Regions from separate parts of the uncultured Parvibaculum sp. genome, predicted to be linked through region 2. Evidence: predicted binding sites of a transcription regulator. Region 2 holds the regulator's gene; the other holds the start of a gene.

Region 1 (8,975 bases), on a different contig from region 2:
TTCGGCGCGCGGAATGTCGCGCATGCCCAGCGCCGCCAGATGGCCGGTCATCGCCTTGCCGTCATTGAGGACATAGCCCCATTCGGCGAGATGGCGGTTGAGGGTCACGAAGGCGATCTTCGAAGTGTCGCGGCTCCTTGCGAACTGGCTTTCGGTGAAGAAGAGGCCGCCCGAAGCGACGCCGTAGAGCCCGCCGGCAAGATTGCCGTCGGCATCCCAGACCTCGACCGAATGGGCATGGCCGGCACGGTGGAGCGCCCGATAGGCCGTGATGAAGCGCGGCGTGATCCAGGTCAGGGCCGGACGGCCCGGGCGCGGCTCTGCGCAAGCCTCGATCACCGCGTCAAAGGCGGTGTCGAAGGTGACGGTGAATTTCCTCTGGCGCAGAACGCGGCGCAGGCTTTTCTCGATGCGGCTTTCCTCGAGAAAGAGAACCGCGCGGCGCGACGGCGCCCACCATTTGATTGGGCCGATATGGCACCAGGGATAGATGCCCTCGGCATAGGCTGCGATCAGGCGATCGAGCGACATCGGTCCGCCGATATCGACCAGACCGTCGGGCAGGGTCAGGGCTTCTTCCGGCCGGCGCTGGAAGGGCGCTGCCGGGCGATGGATCAGCTTTTCGGCCGCCAGGCGCAGAAAGCCCAGCGGATGGGCCAGGCGGTGCGGCCGCGCCGCATAGGCCAGCGCCAGCACCCCGTTTACGGCCGGTTTCAGGACATTGCGGTCTGCGGCGTGTTTCATTGTGACGCGATCGATTGCCTGCATGGCTGGCCTCCAAATTGCTCCCCTTTTCCATTCAAGAGCGAGGCCAAGCCAGGGGAGAACGACGCGATGACAGAGACCCGCAGCGATCCCGCGCCCATCAATGCCACGCGGCTGCGCCCTTTCCGGCTGTCGGCGATGCTGTGGCTTGGCTCCTTCGCCATCATCGCGGCCGGAATCTTCCGCGAATGGTATGTGTTCCATTTCGGGACCGAGGGTTTCCTGAAGGATCTCCGGCATATCGCGCTCAATGCCGAATACTGCCTGCCGGCCTGGTATTCCTCGCTGCTGCTGATCTCGGCAGCCGGGCTGCTGGCGCTGGCGACCGGGGCGGCGGCGCGCAACGGCGAGCGCTATCTGTTCCACTGGGCGGTGCTGGCGGTCATTTTCGCCGGGCTGTCGGCCGACGAGGCGACCGGCGTGCATGAAGTGGCGATCGAGCCGCTGCGCACGGGGCTGGGCCTCAGCGGTATCTTCCATTTCGGCTGGGTGATCCCCGGTGCCGTCCTGGTCGGCCTGGTGGGGCTTGCCTATATCCCGTTCCTGCTGGCGCTGCCGGGCCGCTCGCGCCTGGTCTTCTTCACGGCCGGCGCGATCTTCGTCGGCGGGGCGCTCGGCATGGAAATGGCGGGCGGCTATCTGCTGACGCAGCATGGCGAGGAAAGCCTTGCCTATATCGCCGCCTTCATCGTCGAGGAGAGCATGGAGATCATCGGGGCAACGCTCTTCGTGACCGGGCTGATGGGGCATCTCAAGCGGCAATATGGCGGGGCGGCGCTGGTCATCGCCTGAAGGCCTCGCGCCCACCACGAATCCGCGCGGCACCGCTTGACAGCGGGCGGCCATGCTCCTATCTGTCCCTAGCGCCCTTGGCACTCGCTTCGCGTGAGTGCTAACAGGGCCAAAAAATCCAGGATTTTCCGCAATTTAGCGGTTGGGACACAGGAGAAGCCAGAGATGAAATTCCGTCCTCTGCATGACCGCGTCGTCGTTCGCCGGCTCGAGGAAGAAGCCAAGACCGCCGGCGGGATCATCATCCCCGACACGGCGCAGGAAAAGCCCTCGCAGGGCGAAGTGGTTGCGGTGGGCCCGGGCGCCCGCGGCGACGACGGCAAGATCATCGCGCCGGACGTCAAGGCCGGCGACCGCGTGATCTTCGGCAAGTGGTCGGGCACCGAGGTCAAGATCGACGGGGAAGACCTGTTGATCATGAAAGAGTCCGACATCATGGGTGTGCTGGAAGGCGCGGCCAAGAAGAAGGCCGCCGCGTAAGGCTCGCTACCGGATATCCGGTCGCGGGCTTTTTTCATGGCTTGCCTTTCGGACCCGCCATGAGGCCGCCGCGACCGATCGTTCCGTTTCATGAATTCAGAAGGACCAAGAAAAATGGCTAAGGAAGTCAAATTCGGCCGCTCGGCGCGCGAGAGAATGATCCGCGGCGTCGACATTCTCGCGGACGCCGTGAAAGTCACGCTGGGCCCGAAAGGCCGCAATGTCGTGATCGAGAAGTCGTTCGGTTCGCCCCGTTCCACGAAGGACGGCGTGACGGTGGCCAAGGAAATCGAGCTTGAAGACAAGTTCGAGAACATGGGCGCGCAGATGGTCAAGGAAGTCGCTTCCAAGACCAACGACACGGCCGGCGACGGCACCACGACCGCGACCGTGCTGACGCAGGCGATCGTGCGCGAAGGCGCCAAGGCGGTTGCCGCCGGCATGAACCCGATGGACCTGAAGCGCGGCATCGAGATCGCCGTGCGCGCGGCCGTCGAGGACATCACCAAGCGTTCGAAGAAGGTCAAGTCGAACGACGAAGTGGCGCAGGTCGGCACGATCTCGGCCAATGGCGAGCGCGAAATCGGCGCGATGATCGCCGAAGCGATGGCCAAGGTCGGCAATGAAGGCGTCATCACGGTGGAAGAGGCCAAGTCGCTCGACACCGAACTCGATGTCGTCGAAGGCATGCAGTTCGACCGCGGCTACCTGTCGCCCTATTTCATCACCAATGCCGACAAGATGGTGGCCGAACTCGACGAGCCGCTGATCCTGCTGCATGAGAAGAAGCTGACCAGCCTGCAGGCGATGCTGCCGGTGCTCGAAGCGGTTGTGCAGTCGGGCCGTCCGCTGCTGATCATTGCCGAAGACATCGAAGGCGAGGCGCTGGCCACGCTGGTCGTCAACAAGCTGCGCGGCGGCCTGAAGGTCGCGGCCGTCAAGGCGCCGGGCTTCGGCGATCGCCGCAAGGCGATGCTCGAAGACATCGCCATCCTGACCGGCGGCCAGGTGATCTCCGAAGATCTGGGCATCAAGCTCGAATCGGTGACGCTCGACATGCTCGGCAAGGCCAAGCGCGTCTCGATCACCAAGGACGACACCACGATCGTCGACGGCTCGGGCAAGAAGAAGGACATCGAGGCTCGCGTCGGCCAGATCAAGCGGCAGATCGAGGACACGACGTCGGACTACGACAAGGAGAAGCTGCAGGAACGCCTGGCGAAGCTCGCCGGCGGCGTGGCTGTGATCAAGGTCGGCGGCGCCACCGAAGCCGAAGTGAAGGAGCGCAAGGACCGCGTCGACGACGCGCTCAATGCGACCCGCGCCGCGGTTGAAGAAGGCATCGTGCCCGGCGGCGGCACCGCGCTGCTGATGGCGACCAAGGCGGTCGGCAAGCTCACCAACGAGAATGCCGACATCCAGGCCGGTATCGCGATCGTCCGCAAGGCGCTCGAAGCGCCGATCCGGCAGATCGTCGAGAATGCCGGCGTCGAAGGCTCGATCGTCGTGCAGAAGGTGCTGGAATCGAAGCAGATCAATTTCGGCTTCGACGCGCAGAAGGAAGAGTATTGCGACCTCGTGGCCGCCGGCATCATCGACCCGACCAAGGTCGTGCGCACGGCACTGCAGGACGCAGCCTCGATCGCCGCGCTTCTCGTCACCACCGAAGCGATGATCGCCGAAGCGCCGAAGAAAGATGGCGGCAATGGCGGCGGCGGCATGCCCGGCGGCGGCATGGGCGGCATGGGCGGTATGGGCGGCATGGACTTCTAAGTCCCGCTTTCCCGCTCCGAAATGCGAAGGGCCGGCGGCAACGCCGGCCCTTTTGCTTTGGGCTCAGCGCCCGCTAGACTGCCGCCAACGAAAATTCAAACCGGGCGGCAGACAGATGGACTTCTCCTTTTCCGAAGAGGACGAGCAGTTCCGCATCAAGGTGCGGGACTTCTTCGAGAACGAATATCCGCGCGCGATCGTGGACAAGATGGCGCGCGGCGCCTCGCCCGCGAAGGCCGACTATCAGGCATCCGAGCGCGCGATGGCGGCCAAGGGCTGGCTCGCCGTCAACTGGCCGAAGGCCGATGGCGGCACCGGCTGGACGGCCAACCAGAAATACATCTTCGACGAGGAACTCGAGCGCGCGGGCGCGCTCAATGTCGTGCCGATGGGGCTCCTTTATGTCGGGCCGGTCATCTACACCTTCGGCACCGAAGAGCAGAAGAAGCGTTTCCTGCCCGGCATTCTCGACAGCACGGTCTTCTGGGCGCAAGGCTATTCCGAGCCGGGCTCGGGCTCCGACCTCGCCTCGCTGCAGGCAAGCGCCGTGCGCGACGGCGACGACTATATCGTCAACGGCACCAAGATATGGACCAGCCTGGCGCAACATGCCGACTGGATCTTCTGCCTCTTGCGCACCAGCCACGAAGAGAAGAAGCAGGAGGGGATCAGTTTCCTCTTGATCGACATGACGACGCCGGGGATCACGGTCAATCCGATCATCACCATCGACGGCAAGCATTCGCTCAACAGCGTCACGTTCGAGAATGTGCGCGTGCCGGCCGAAAACCGCATCGGCGAGGAAGGCAAGGGCTGGCACTATGCCAACTACCTGCTGGGGCATGAGCGCACCTCCTATGCGCATGTGGCCGGCAAGCGGGCGCAGCTTGCCGACATTCGCGCCGCGGCGCGCGAGCGCGGGCTGCTTGCCGACCCGGCTTTCGTGGAAAAGCTTGCCGCGCTCGACACGCGGCTCGACGCGCTCGAAATCACCGTGCTGCGCGTGCTGTCGTCGGTCGCCGAGGGCGGCGCGCCGGGCAGTGAATCCTCGATCCTGAAAGTGATCGCGACCGAGCTGGCGCAGGATATCGGCGAGCTTGGCATGGAGACTTACGGGCTCCATGCCCTGCCCGCCTTCCCGGATTCGGTGGCGCCCGGCTGGGCCCACAACACCGCGCTGCCGGCCGATGCGGCGCCGGCGGTGGCGCGCTATCTCGGCGCGCGGGCGCAGTCGATCTATGGCGGCTCGAACGAGATCCAGAAGAACATCATCGCCAAGCGGATCCTGGGGCTTTGATCCCCTTTAGCGTCATGGCCCGATTTATTCGGGCCATCCACGTCTTTGCCTCAAACACGAAAGAAAGACGTGGATGACCCGGACAAGCCGGGTCATGACGTGTTTGGGTTTGGTGAACGCACCGCATTCGCTCCCGTAGCCATTCAACCGAACGGCCGTCGGTTTTGGGCGCAATTGACTCGCCGCCCCGCCCGCGCTTAACTCCCCTCACTTCCGGTCGTACATATCCTCCGCGCGACTGGCGATATCAGATGGGTCACCATCGGGGAGCGCGGAGACTGGTCTTCAGCCGATCGCCTGGGCAGCACGTCAAGATGCTGGCCGGGCGTTTTGTTTTCAGGCTCGAAGGAGACGACCCATGACCGCTTCACCCGACCGCGCAAGGCTTGCGCAATCCGACAACGAGGTCTTTCTGGCGCTGAAGGGCGAGGAGGCGCGGCAGCGCGCCGAACTCGAACTGATCCCGTCGGAGAACTATGCCTTTCCCGAAGTGCTGACGCTGCTGGGCTCGGCCTTCACCAACAAATATTCCGAAGGCTATCCGGGCCGGCGCTATTATGGCGGGCAGGCATTCACCGACCGCGTCGAAAACCTCGCGCGCGACCGGGCCAAGGCGCTCTTCCGCGCCGAGCACGCCAATGTGCAGCCGCTGTCGGGTTCGCCGATGAACCAGGCGGTCTATCTGGGGCTGCTCGAACCGGGCGACACGATCCTCGCCATGGACCTCAGCCATGGCGGGCATCTGACGCATGGGGCGCCGGTTTCCCATATGGGGCGCCTCTTCAATTTCGTGCGCTACAAGACCGATCCCGCGACCGGCGCCATCGACTTCGGGGCATTGCGCGAGGTTGCCCGCGCGGCGCGGCCGAAGCTCGTCGTCTGCGGCTATTCTTCTTACCCGCGCGATTACGACTATGCCGATTTCCAGCGTGTGGCCGACGAGGTGGGCGCGCTGACCATGGCCGATGTCAGCCATATCGGCGGGCTGATCGCGGCCGGTGTCATGCGCAATCCGCTCGATGCCGGGTTCGACGTGATGACGACGACGACGCACAAGTCGATGCGGGGGCCGCGCGGCGGGCTCATTCTGTGCAAGGAGAAGTTCGCGAAGAATATCGACGCTTCGGTGTTTCCGGGCCTGCAGGGCGGGCCGCATATGAACCAGGTGGCGGCGACCGCAACGACGCTGAGGCTGGCCGCCATGCCGGCGTTTCGCGACTATGCGGCGAACGTGCTGGCGAATGCCAAGACGCTGGCCGCTGCGCTGACGGAGAGACAGGTCAAGCTCGTGACCGGCGGCACCGACAATCACCTTCTCGTCATCGACACCGTGCAAAGTTTCGGCATCGACGGCGCGAAGGCCGAAGCGGCGCTCGACCGGGTGGGGCTTACCGTCAACAAGCAGGTGATCCCCAACGATCCCAACCCGCCGATGCGGCCTTCGGGCGTGCGGCTCGGCACGCCGGCGCCGACGACGCGCGGCATGGGCGCCGCCGAGATGGCGGAGATTGCCGCGATCATCGCCGGGGCGCTGGCGGCGGCGGGCGAGGCGGCGGCCGAGACGAAGCTCGCAGCGCGCACACAGGCGCTGACCGCACGGTTTCCGGTGCCGGGGCTCTAGGCGCGCAGAAACGCTCCGAGTTCGGTCTGCAGCAGGCGGCGATATTCGGCCATCAGCCTGTCGCCCTCCTTGCGGTCGACCGCAATCGCAAGGCGGACGGCGGCGCCGGTCAGCTGCATGGTCAGAAAGCAGACGGTTTCGAAGCGCGCCTGTTCCCGGCGCGGCACCAGATGTTTCAGGGCGCCGGCCACCAGGCGGCCGTTGGCGCGGCTGTCCTCGATGTCGAGCGCCTGCAGCGCCTTGTCGGACTGCGTGCCCGACCAGATGTCGCGCACCACCGGCTCGTCGAGAAACATCGCGTAGTAGTTTTCCAGCAGCCGGTCGAGACGGGCCAGCGCCTCGGCGCCGGTGTCGACGCCTTCGAGGCTGGCCGCGATGCCGGCGCGGACGCGGGCGCCGATGCGCTCGGCCAGGGTCTTCAGGATCGCCGCCTTGTCGGGGAAATACTGATAGAGCGAGCCGATGGGCACGCCGGCACGCTCGGCGACTTCGGTCATCTTCACCGCATCGCTGCCGGTTTCGGCGATCAGTTCGCTGGCGGCCGTCAGGATGCGCTCGACGCGCTCCAGCGCGCGCGCCTGGGTCGGTTTTCGGCGCAGGGCGGCGACATCGTTCATTCCGGTTTCCGTTTTCACTTTGGGCTTGCGTGCCAAAATATGAGGGTTTATCACTTATCACAAATATGAGGATTATTCACTTTATCGGGAGCGGGTCATGAGCGAAGCGGAACGGGTCTGCGTGGTCGGCGGCGGGCCGGCGGGGTTGAGCCTGGCGCGCACATTCCTGCGCCACGGCATTCCCTTCGATGTCCATGAGCGGCATTCGGATGTCGGCGGATTGTGGGACCGCAGCAATCCCGGCTCGCCGGTCTACGATTCGGCGCATTTCATTTCCTCGAAAACGCAGTCGCATTATCACGACTTCCCGATGCCCGAGAGCTATCCCGACTATCCGTCGGGGCGGCAGATCCACAGCTATATGCGCGACTTCGCCGATGCCTATGGCTTGCGCGACCATATCCGCTTCGGCGTGTCGGTCGAGCAGACCGAGCTGCAGCCCGACGGCAGCTGGCAGGTGACGCTGTCGAGCGGCGAGACCAAGCGCTATGGCGCGCTTGTCTGCGCCAACGGCACCAACTGGCATCCATCGATGCCCGACTATCCGGGCACCTTCACCGGCGAGATGCGCCATGCGGTCAGCTTCAGGTCGATGGACGAGTTCAAGGGCAAGCGCGTCCTCATCATCGGTGCCGGCAATTCGGGTTGCGACATCGCCTGCGACGCGGCCAAGGCCGCCGACAAGGCCTTCATCAGCCTGCGCCGCGGCTATCACTTTCTGCCGAAGCATCTGTTCGGCATTCCGGCCGACGTCTTCGCGCATGAAGGGCCGCATCTGCCGATGTGGGCAACGCAGCGGATTTTCGGCGTCATCCTGCGCATTCTCAATGGCGATCTGACGCGGTTCGGCCTGCAGAAGCCCGACCACCGGCTCTTCGAAACGCATCCGATCCTCAATACGCAATTGCTGCACTATCTCGGTCACGGCGACATCACCGCCAAGCGCGACGTGGCGCGGTTCGAGGGCAGGACCGTGCATTTCAAGGACGGCTCGTCGGAGGAGATCGATCTCGTCATCTGCGCCACCGGCTACACATGGAAGGTGCCCTATGTCGATCCGGCGCTGTTCTCGTGGAAGGAAGGACGGCCGGATCTCTACATGAACCTGTTCAGCCGCGAATATCCGACGCTTTATGCGCTGGGTTTCATGGAAACCAATGGCGGCGCCTACAAGCTGTTCGACGAAATGGCCGACCTGATCGCGCGCACAATCCTTGCCCGGGCGAAAGGCGGCCGGGAAGCCGAGGCGGCAAACCGCCTCATCGCAACCGACCGGCCGGACCTTTCCGGCGGCATCAAGTTCGTCGGCTCGTCGCGGCATGCGACCTATGTCGAGATCGACGCCTATCGAAAGCAGATGACGCGCATCCGCAAGCGCTTCGGCTGGCCGGCGCTGGAAGATGGCTGCTTCGATGCCTTGCGCGTTTCCGGTGCGCGGGCGGCCGCGTGAAGGCGCTGGTCACCGGAGCGGGCGGCGGCATCGGCGCGGCCCTTGCCCGCGCGCTCGATGCGCGCGGCTGGCGCCTCGTCCTTGTCGACCGCGAAGCGGGGCTTCTCGATGCGGTGGCGGCGGAGCTGAAGAGGCCACCCGAAAAGCTCATTTGCGATCTTTCTTCGCGCGACAGTGTCG
Region 2 (8,975 bases):
ATGTCCGACATCGAGGCGCCGCCGCCAAACCCGCCGCGCCCGCCGCCGCGCCCACCCATGCCGCCATCGAAAGCGGCATGGCCGAACTGGTCATAGGCGGCACGCGATTGATCGTCCTTCAGCGCGTCATAGGCTTCGTTGAGTTCCTTGAAGCGCTGCTCGGCCTCCTTGTCGCCCTGATTCTGATCGGGGTGATACTTCTTGGCGAGATTACGATACGCCTTCTTCAATTCGTCCGCGCTTGCATCGCGGCCGACTCCCAGGACGTCGTAGAAATCGCGTTTCGACATCGCAGGTCACCATAGACAATGTAACGCCGCAGCGGACGCGCTTGCGCGCACCCGCCGGGCATATCGTGTGGAGAATACGGGCATCATCTCAAGGCCCCTGATCAGGCGGACTTGTCCTGATCTTTCTTGTCGTCGTCGACTTCCTCGAAGTCGGCATCGACGACATTTTCGCGCCCGCCATCGGTATCCGTACCGCCGCCGGCCTCGTCGGTCTGGGCTTCGGCCTGGGCCGCCTTGTAGAGCGCCTCGCCGAGTTTCATCGACACCTGTGTCAACGCATCGGTCTTGGCCTTGATGTCGGCAGTGTCGCCGCCCGTGAGCGCGGTCTTCAAGGCTTCCAGCGCGGTTTCGACTTCGGACTTCACATCGGCCGGAACCTTGTCGGCGTTCTCGGCCAGCATCTTCTCGGTTGAATTGGCTAGCGCTTCGCCGTGGTTGCGGGTCTCGGCTTCTTCGCGCCGCTTCCGGTCTTCCTCGGCATGCGCCTCGGCGTCCTTGACCATCTTTTCGATATCGGCTTCGGACAGACCGCCCGACGCCTCGATGCGGATCGTCTGTTCCTTGTTGGTCGCCTTGTCCTTGGCCGACACGTTGACGATGCCGTTGGCGTCGATGTCGAAGGCAACCTCGATCTGCGGCACGCCGCGCGGCGCTGACGGAATACCGACAAGGTCGAACTGACCGAGCAGCTTGTTGTCGGCTGCCATCTCGCGCTCGCCCTGGAAGACGCGGATCGTCACCGCCGACTGGTTGTCCTCGGCCGTCGAGAAAGTCTGTGCCTTCTTGGTCGGGATCGTCGTGTTGCGTTCGATGAGACGCGTGAACACGCCGCCCAGCGTCTCGATACCGAGCGACAGCGGCGTCACGTCGAGCAGCAGCACGTCCTTGACGTCGCCCTGCAACACGCCGGCCTGGATCGCGGCGCCCATGGCGACCACTTCATCCGGGTTGACGCTCATGTTCGGCTCTTTGCCGAAGAACTGCTTTACCGCTTCACGGATCTTCGGCATGCGCGACTGGCCGCCGACCAGCACGATTTCATTGATCTGCCCGGCCGTGACGCCGGCGTCCTTCAATGCGGCCTTGCAGGGATCGATCGTGCGCTGGACCAGGTCTTCGACAAGCGCTTCGAGCTTGGCACGGGTAATCTTCATGGTGAGATGTTTCGGGCCCGACGCGTCTGCCGTGATGAAAGGCAGGTTGACTTCGGTCTGCGTCGCCGAGGAAAGCTCGATCTTGGCCTTCTCGGCGGCTTCCTTCAGCCGCTGCAGCGCCAGCTTGTCGCCCCGCAGGTCGATGCCGTTCTCTTTCTTGAATTCGTCGGCGAGATAATTGACCAGGCGCATGTCGAAGTCCTCGCCGCCAAGGAACGTGTCGCCATTGGTCGATTTGACTTCGAAGACGCCGTCGCCGATTTCAAGGATCGAGACGTCGAAGGTGCCGCCGCCAAGGTCGTAGACCGCGATCAGCTCGCCTTCCTTCTTGTCGAGCCCGTAGGCGAGAGCGGCCGCCGTCGGCTCGTTGATGATGCGCAGCACTTCAAGCCCCGCGATCTTGCCGGCGTCCTTGGTTGCCTGGCGCTGGGCGTCGTTGAAATAGGCGGGAACCGTGATGACGGCCTTCTCGACCTTTTCGCCGAGATAGCTTTCGGCTGTTTCCTTCATCTTCTGCAGGATGAAGGCCGAAATCTGCGAAGGCGAATATTTCTCGCCATGTGCTTCCACCCAGGCGTCGCCATTCGGCGCCTTGACGATGTTGTAGGGCACCATGCCCTTGTCCTTCTGGGTGGTCGGGTCTTCGTAGGAGCGGCCGATAAGACGCTTGATGGCGAACAGTGTGTTGGACGGGTTGGTGACGGCTTGCCGCTTGGCCGACTGGCCGACCAGGCGCTCGCCATCGGCGGTAAAGGCGACCATGGAGGGCGTGGTACGGGCGCCTTCGGCGTTCTCGATCACCTTGGCGGTCTTGCCTTCCATCACGGCGACGCAGGAATTGGTCGTGCCGAGGTCGATACCGATAACTTTAGCCATTGTCCTTGTCCTCACATTGCGGCGGGCCGGGCGGGCCACATCTGGCGCCCGCGGTGTTCCAGGAGGCGCCCGTGCGGACGCTCCCGGTCGAAACCGGCCCCCTGAAAAGGGGTTGTCCGTCCCGCGGGCTCAAGGGCTCCCCAGGGGCGGGCCCTCAAAATCCCCGGCACGGGGGTTGAAACGGTTGCGCTGTATATAGGTTTGGGTTTCACGCCCCGCAAGCGTTGATGCGGCAATATGGCCACAGGAAGCGCGGCATTTGGGACTCAGTGGCCATCACAGCGCATTCCTTTTCGGAACCCGGATCGTCTGGCGGCAGCAGAATGCAAGACGGACGGCGTGTACCCCAGCGCCGTCCGTCTCTCTTTCCGTTCCGACCGGACGCCTAGAGCGGATTGTCCGGATAGACCGCATTCCACTCGCAGGCCTGGTTCCGCCAGTCCTGCTGCCGAACGCTGGCCTGCAACCGCTCGGGCGCGGTCATGTCCTCGCTGAGCCGCGCCGCTTTCCGGGCCGCATCGTCATCGCCGGCCTCGGCCGCGAGGTTGAACCACATCAGCGCCAGCGGCTTGTTCTCGCGCTGCGTCGTGACCAGCGCGCCGAGCTTGGCTGGCGCATTCATGCCGCGCACGAGATCGCCCGAATAGATGCGCCCGAGCTCGTATTTGGCGCGCCGGTCGCCCTGCCGCGCCGCCTTGCAGTACCATTCGGTCGCCTTCTGGTTGTTGAGAACGCCGGTGGAGCCTGCGATGGTGCAGCAATGGCTGTCGCCCATCTTCATCTGAGCCTCGACGTCTCCTGCCGCGGCCGCATCCTCGTTCGCGAGAATGCGGGCATTGTCGCTCGCCCGCGTTGCGCCCTGCATGACGGCCGCTGCGCAGCCCGAAAGCAGGGCAGCAGCCAGAAATATCCCGAACACCCTCATCATCGCGCACCCCTCCGCTCTGGATGAGGCCGGACGCCTTTCGTCCGGCCGGCGGGCAATATGACACTGCAAGTGTCAAAAATCGAGCAGTCTCTTTTGCCGCTATACTGAAAATCATGAAACCGGTCGACACGGGATTTGAAGGTCTGGCGCTCTATCCGCGCCTGCTGGACGAGGCCGCCCAGCAGGCGCTGGTGTCGGCGCTGATGCGGGCTTTCGAGGGGACGCCGCCCTATCGCCCGCGCATGCCCCGCACCGGCAAGCCCTGGTCGATCCATCAGACCAATTTCGGGCCGCTGGGCTGGGTGTCGCGGCCGGACGGCTATGGCTATGCGCCGAAAAACGAGGTTAACGACGCCTCCTGGCCGGCCATACCCGCAGCACTACTGGCGCTCTGGGACGATCTCGCGGCCTATCCGGCGCCACCCGAATGCTGCCTGGTCAATCTCTACGACCATCCCGGCGCGCGCATGGGTCTGCACCGCGATGAGGATGAACAGGCACTTGATGCGCCGGTGGTCTCGCTCTCGCTGGGCGACACATGCATTTTCCGCGTCGGCGGATTCGCCCGCAGCGACAGATCGAAAAGCTTCAGACTCTCTTCCGGCGATGTGCTGGTGATGGGCGGGCCGTCGCGCCTGCGCTTTCACGGCGTCGACCGGCTGGTTTTCGGTTCCTCGCGGCTGATCCCGGGCGGCGGCCGCATCAACCTGACGCTCCGCCGCGTGACCCGGCCCGGCTGAGATCCGTCAGTACGGATACCAGCCCGGCACCGGCGAAACGCCGAAAGCCCACAAATGCCCGTAAAACAAGGCGCCGAAGACAATCAGCGCGACGAGGATTCGCCACCAGCCAAGTTCGCCGGGCTTCAGGCTGTTGCGGCCGGCGACAATGGCGAGAAAAGGCGGATTGGAGGTCTTCGAGGCGAAGTCGCGCCAGGCCTCTCCCATCTTTCGCTCGCGCTTGTCGTCGATCGAGAAAGTGCCGAGTAGGGCCAGCAGCGCGAAGGTGCCGAAGAAGATGATCGAAGCCTGATCGCCATTGATCAGCAGATGCCACAGTGCCCAGATCGCAACGCCCCACAGAAACGGATGCCGCGTGATGCGCAGCATGCCCCGCACCGTGTCGGGGTTGGTCGCGAGCGCTTCGGCGCCGACCGCCGTCGGGTTGGCCGTCGTGACGCCGATCACGGCAAAGAGCGCGGCGACAAGGATGATCAATGGCGAGAGATGCAGCGCCCAGAGCGGGGCGACCCAGTAGAGCGGATTGGGGCCGGTGAGCGCCCCGTTATAGGCCATGGAAAGCCAGACGATGCCGCCAATCGAGACCAGCGAGAAGAGGCCGAGATAAGGTTTCTCGCCGATCGTGCCGACAATCCGGTCGCGCAGGCCCGAGCCGGCCACAACCAGATGAATTGCCAGAAAAAAAGCCGCCGCCGCCCAAAGTTCGAGCATCGCATCCTCCTCCGCCTGCCGCTGCGTTATAACAGCGTTATGATCATGGCGTGATGCGGCGCCCGGCACAAGGGGCAAGTGTGCTCAGGCCGTCGTGTCGACATTGCCGCCGGTCGCGGCACCCTCGGCCTTGGCGACACCGACCCGCGCCGCGCGCAGAAGGCGTTCGCCAATCATGTAGCCGCCCTCGAGCACGTGAACCACTGTGCCGGCGGGATGCTCGGTGCCCGGCACTTCGAACATCGCTTCATGCAGGTTGGGATCGAAGCGTTCGCCCGGCTGCGGCGTGATTTCGCGGATGCCGTGGCGCTCGAAAATCGACAGCAGCTGGCGTTCGGTCATTTCGACGCCCTCGACCATCGCCTTGACGCTCTCGGCCGCCGCTGCGCGCTCGTCATCCTTCAGCGTGCCGATGGCGCGGCGCAGATTGTCGGCCACCTGCAGCATGTCGCGCGCGAAATTGGCGGCCGCATAGCGTGTCGCATCGGCCTTGTCGCGCTCGGCGCGTTTGCGGGTGTTTTCCATTTCGGCGGAAACGCGCAGCAGCCGGTCCTTGAGTTCGGCAATCTCGGCCTCGAGCATGGCGGCATCCGGTCCGGCCGCCGCATCGGGACCTGCCGCGTCACGGGCCTCGCCCTGCCCGGCCGGCTCGGCCGCCAGCGTCTCGGCCAGATTCTCGGCCGTTTCCGGCGTTTCAGTTTCGTTCTTGTTCTTGTCGTCACTCATGGGGCTACCGTTTGCGTCCATGTCAGTTCTGTGGGCTGTTCCGGCGAGTGCATGTGCGCGCCGGGGCGCGAGATGTCAACCCGTCCGGACCGGTGCCGGCCTGCGTCAATTGATCAGCCGGCCGACCAGTTTCGCCGTGTAGTCGACCATCGGGATCACGCGCGCGTAATTGAGCCGCGTCGGCCCGATCACCCCCAGCACCCCCACCACATGCTGCTGGGCATCCATATAGGGGCTGACGATCAGCGACGAACCCGACAGCGAGAACAGCTTGTTCTCGGAACCGATGAAAATGCGCACCCCGTCGGCCTGCTCGGCCAGCCCCAGCAGCTGCACCAGGTCCCGCTTGTTCTCGAGATCGTCGAAAAGCAGCCGGATGCGCTCGAGATCCTCCATCGCATGCACGTCTTCGAGAAGCCGCGAGCGTCCGCGCACGATCAGCGACTTGCTGAGCGGATCGTTGCTGCCGCCCGTGCCCGACCAGGTGGCAAGCCCGGCCTCGATGACCTTGGCGGTCAGCGCGTTGAGTTCGGCCTTGCGCGTCTCCATGTCGCGGGCAAGATGCGTCTTGGCCTCGTCCAGCGTCTTGCCGCGCAACTGTGCATTGAGATAGTTGGTGGCCTCGGCCAGAGCCGACGGCGTCAGCCCCTTGGGGATCTCGATAACCCGGTTCTCGACCGCGCCGCCCTCGGTCACGATGACGACCAGCGCCCGCTCTCCGTCGATCGGCACGAATTCGAGATGTTTCAGCGCCGCGTCATAGGTCGGCGCGACGACGAAACCGGCCGCATGGCTGAGGCCCGACAACAGCTTCGACGCCTCGTCCAGCACATCCTCGACATTCTTGTGCGAGCCTGCCACTTGCCGCTCGATCGTCTTGCGTTCCTCGTCGCTGAGATCGCCGATCTCGAGCAACCCGTCGACGAACATCCGCAGGCCCGCCTCGGTCGGCAGCCGGCCGGCGCTGGTATGTGGCGAAAAGATCAGTCCCAGGGACTCCAGATCCGACATCACATTGCGGATCGAGGCGGCAGAGAGCGAGATCGGAAGCTGCCGCGACAGGATGCGCGAGCCGACCGGCTCGCCGGTTTCGAGATAGCTCTCCACCACGCGACGCAGGATCTCGCGCGAACGCTCGTTGAGATCCTTGACGGCCACCATGTGCTGTCCCTGTCCTTTCCGTAAGTGTCTGAAAGCGGTGACAAATCTAGGTAGCGCGGGGCGCCGCGTCAATTGATGGACCGGTTTCCTTTACGCTTCGCCCGCGCCGGGGTACTAAGGCCCCCGAAAACAGCCGCCAACCATTCGAGACAGAGATCGGAATCCCGACAATGCGCCCTTCCGGCCGTCAGCCCCATGAAATGCGTCAGGTCACCTTCGAACCGGGCGTCGCCAAGCACGCCGAGGGCTCCTGCCTGGTCCGCTTCGGCGACACCCATGTGCTGTGCACGGCCAGCCTCGAAGAGCGCGTCCCGCCTTTCCTCAAGGGCGGCGGCAAGGGCTGGGTGACGGCCGAATACGGCATGCTGCCGCGCTCGACCCATGAACGGATGCGCCGCGAGGCCTCGACCGGCAAGCAATCGGGCCGCACGCAGGAAATCCAGCGCCTGATCGGCCGCTCGCTGCGCACCATCGTCGATCTCCGTGCGCTGGGCGAGCGTCAGATTTCGGTCGATTGCGACGTGCTGCAGGCCGATGGCGGCACCCGCACCGCCTCGATCACCGGTGCCTGGGTGGCGCTCCATCAATGCATCGAGTGGATGCGCGCCCGCTCGATGCTGTCGGGCCCGGTGCTGAAGGACCATGTCGCAGCGATCTCCTGCGGCATCTACAACGGCGTGCCGGTGGTCGATCTCGACTATGCCGAGGATTCCGAAGCCGATACCGACGCCAATTTCGTCATTACCGGCAAGGGCGGCATCTGCGAAGTGCAGGGCACGGCCGAAGGCGAGCCTTTCAGCGAGGACGAACTCTCGAAGCTTCTCGGGCTGGCGAAATCGGCCATCGCCGATCTCGTGATCCGGCAGAAGGCGGCGGTCGCGGGATGACGCGCCGCTTCGGGGGCGGCCGCCTGGTGGTCGCAAGCCACAATCCGGGCAAGGTGCGCGAGATCGGCGATCTGCTGGCGCCTTTCGCGGTCGAAACCGTCTCGGCCGGCGAACTCGGACTGCCCGAACCCGAAGAAACCGGCGCCAGCTTTCGCGAGAATGCCGAACTGAAGGCGCTGGCTGCGGCCCGTGCCGCCAACCTGCCGGCGCTGGCCGACGATTCCGGCCTTTGCGTCGAAGCCCTGTCGGGCGCCCCCGGCATCCATTCGGCGCGCTGGGCGGGGCCGACAAAGGATTTCGACTTCGCGATGGAAAAGCTCCGTCGCGGCATGGTCGAAGCCGGCCCGCATGACACGCGGGCGCATTTCATCTGCGGCCTGGCGCTGGCCTGGCCCGACGGGCATGTCGAATATTTCGAGGGCAGGGTGGACGGCGAACTCGTCTGGCCGCCGCGCGGCGAAAAGGGCTTCGGCTACGATCCGATATTCGTCGCCGACGGCCATGACATCACCTTCGGCGAAATGGAGCCGGAGAAGAAGCATGCGATCTCGCATCGTGCCCATGCCTTCCGTCAGCTTGTCGATGCCTGCTTCACCGCAAATTGATCCGTCGGCGGACGGTCAGGAATCGGCGCCGTGCTTCGGCATTTACGTGCACTGGCCCTTCTGTCAGTCGAAATGCCCCTATTGCGACTTCAATTCCCATGTTGTCGCCTCGGTCGATCAGGCGCGCTGGGCCGCCGCGCTGACGCGCGAACTCGAGCACATGCGCGGGCTGACGGGCCCCCGCCGCGTCCGTTCGATCTTCTTCGGCGGCGGCACGCCCTCGCTGATGGAAGTGCCGACGGTCGATGCTGTGCTGCAGCGCATCCATGCGCTCTGGCCCGTCGATGACGATCTCGAGATCACGCTTGAAGCCAATCCGACCAGCGTCGAGGCGACACGTTTTCGCGGCTATGCATCGGCCGGCGTCAATCGTCTCTCGCTGGGCGTGCAGTCGCTTGATGACGCGCAACTGAGGTTTCTCGGCCGCCTGCACACCGCCGACGAGGCGCTCCGCGCCATCGCGCTGGCCCGCGAAACCTTCCCGCGCCTTTCCTTCGATCTGATCTATGCGCGCCCCGGCCAGACACGCGCGGCCTGGGAAAGGGAACTGCGCGGGGCGCTGGCGCATGCCGCCGACCACCTCTCGCTCTATCAACTGACCATCGAGCCCGAAACGGCCTTTGCGCGTCTTTACGAGAAGGGTGCATTCGCGTTGCCGGCCGAGGAAGACGCGGCCGCACTTTACGAATTGACCGGCGCAATCTGCGCCGAGGCCGGGATGACGGCCTATGAGGTTTCGAACTATGCGCGGCGCGGCGCCGAATGCCGGCACAATCTCGTCTATTGGCGATATGGCGATTATGCCGGTGTCGGTCCCGGTGCGCATGGCCGCATCCGGTCCGGTGCGCGCCATCTGGCGACCCGAACGTTGCGTACGCCCGGGGCGTGGATCGAGGC

The links. The regulator HrcA, encoded in region 2, represses chaperone genes, less so after heat shock. The targets are predictions, from matches to a motif close to GTTAGCACTCNCNNNNNGNGAGTGCTAAC.
Region 1: a site for HrcA is predicted at 1,634-1,662, ahead of groES (co-chaperone GroES). Genes of this name have one in related genera too.

Annotation. Positions count from the first base shown of each region.
Region 1 is NZ_CAXBIB010000027.1:12,549-21,523, reverse strand. It holds gene aat (leucyl/phenylalanyl-tRNA--protein transferase) at 1-768, opposite strand, end outside; gene AAC071_RS16045 (hypothetical protein) at 835-1,557, shown strand; gene groES (co-chaperone GroES) at 1,723-2,037, shown strand; gene groL (chaperonin GroEL) at 2,152-3,810, shown strand; gene AAC071_RS16030 (acyl-CoA dehydrogenase family protein) at 3,926-5,107, shown strand; ZMP/ZTP riboswitch at 5,332-5,417, shown strand; gene glyA (serine hydroxymethyltransferase) at 5,466-6,728, shown strand; gene AAC071_RS16020 (TetR/AcrR family transcriptional regulator) at 6,725-7,345, opposite strand; gene AAC071_RS16015 (NAD(P)-binding domain-containing protein) at 7,443-8,795, shown strand; gene AAC071_RS16010 (SDR family NAD(P)-dependent oxidoreductase) at 8,792-8,975, shown strand, end outside.
Region 2 is NZ_CAXBIB010000005.1:107,714-116,688, forward strand. It holds gene dnaJ (molecular chaperone DnaJ) at 1-290, opposite strand, end outside; gene dnaK (molecular chaperone DnaK) at 392-2,320, opposite strand; gene AAC071_RS05805 (hypothetical protein) at 2,706-3,248, opposite strand; gene AAC071_RS05810 (alpha-ketoglutarate-dependent dioxygenase AlkB) at 3,362-3,988, shown strand; gene AAC071_RS05815 (NnrU family protein) at 3,995-4,699, opposite strand; gene grpE (nucleotide exchange factor GrpE) at 4,784-5,425, opposite strand; gene hrcA (heat-inducible transcriptional repressor HrcA) at 5,531-6,586, opposite strand; gene rph (ribonuclease PH) at 6,757-7,473, shown strand; gene rdgB (RdgB/HAM1 family non-canonical purine NTP pyrophosphatase) at 7,470-8,078, shown strand; gene hemW (radical SAM family heme chaperone HemW) at 8,056-8,975, shown strand, end outside.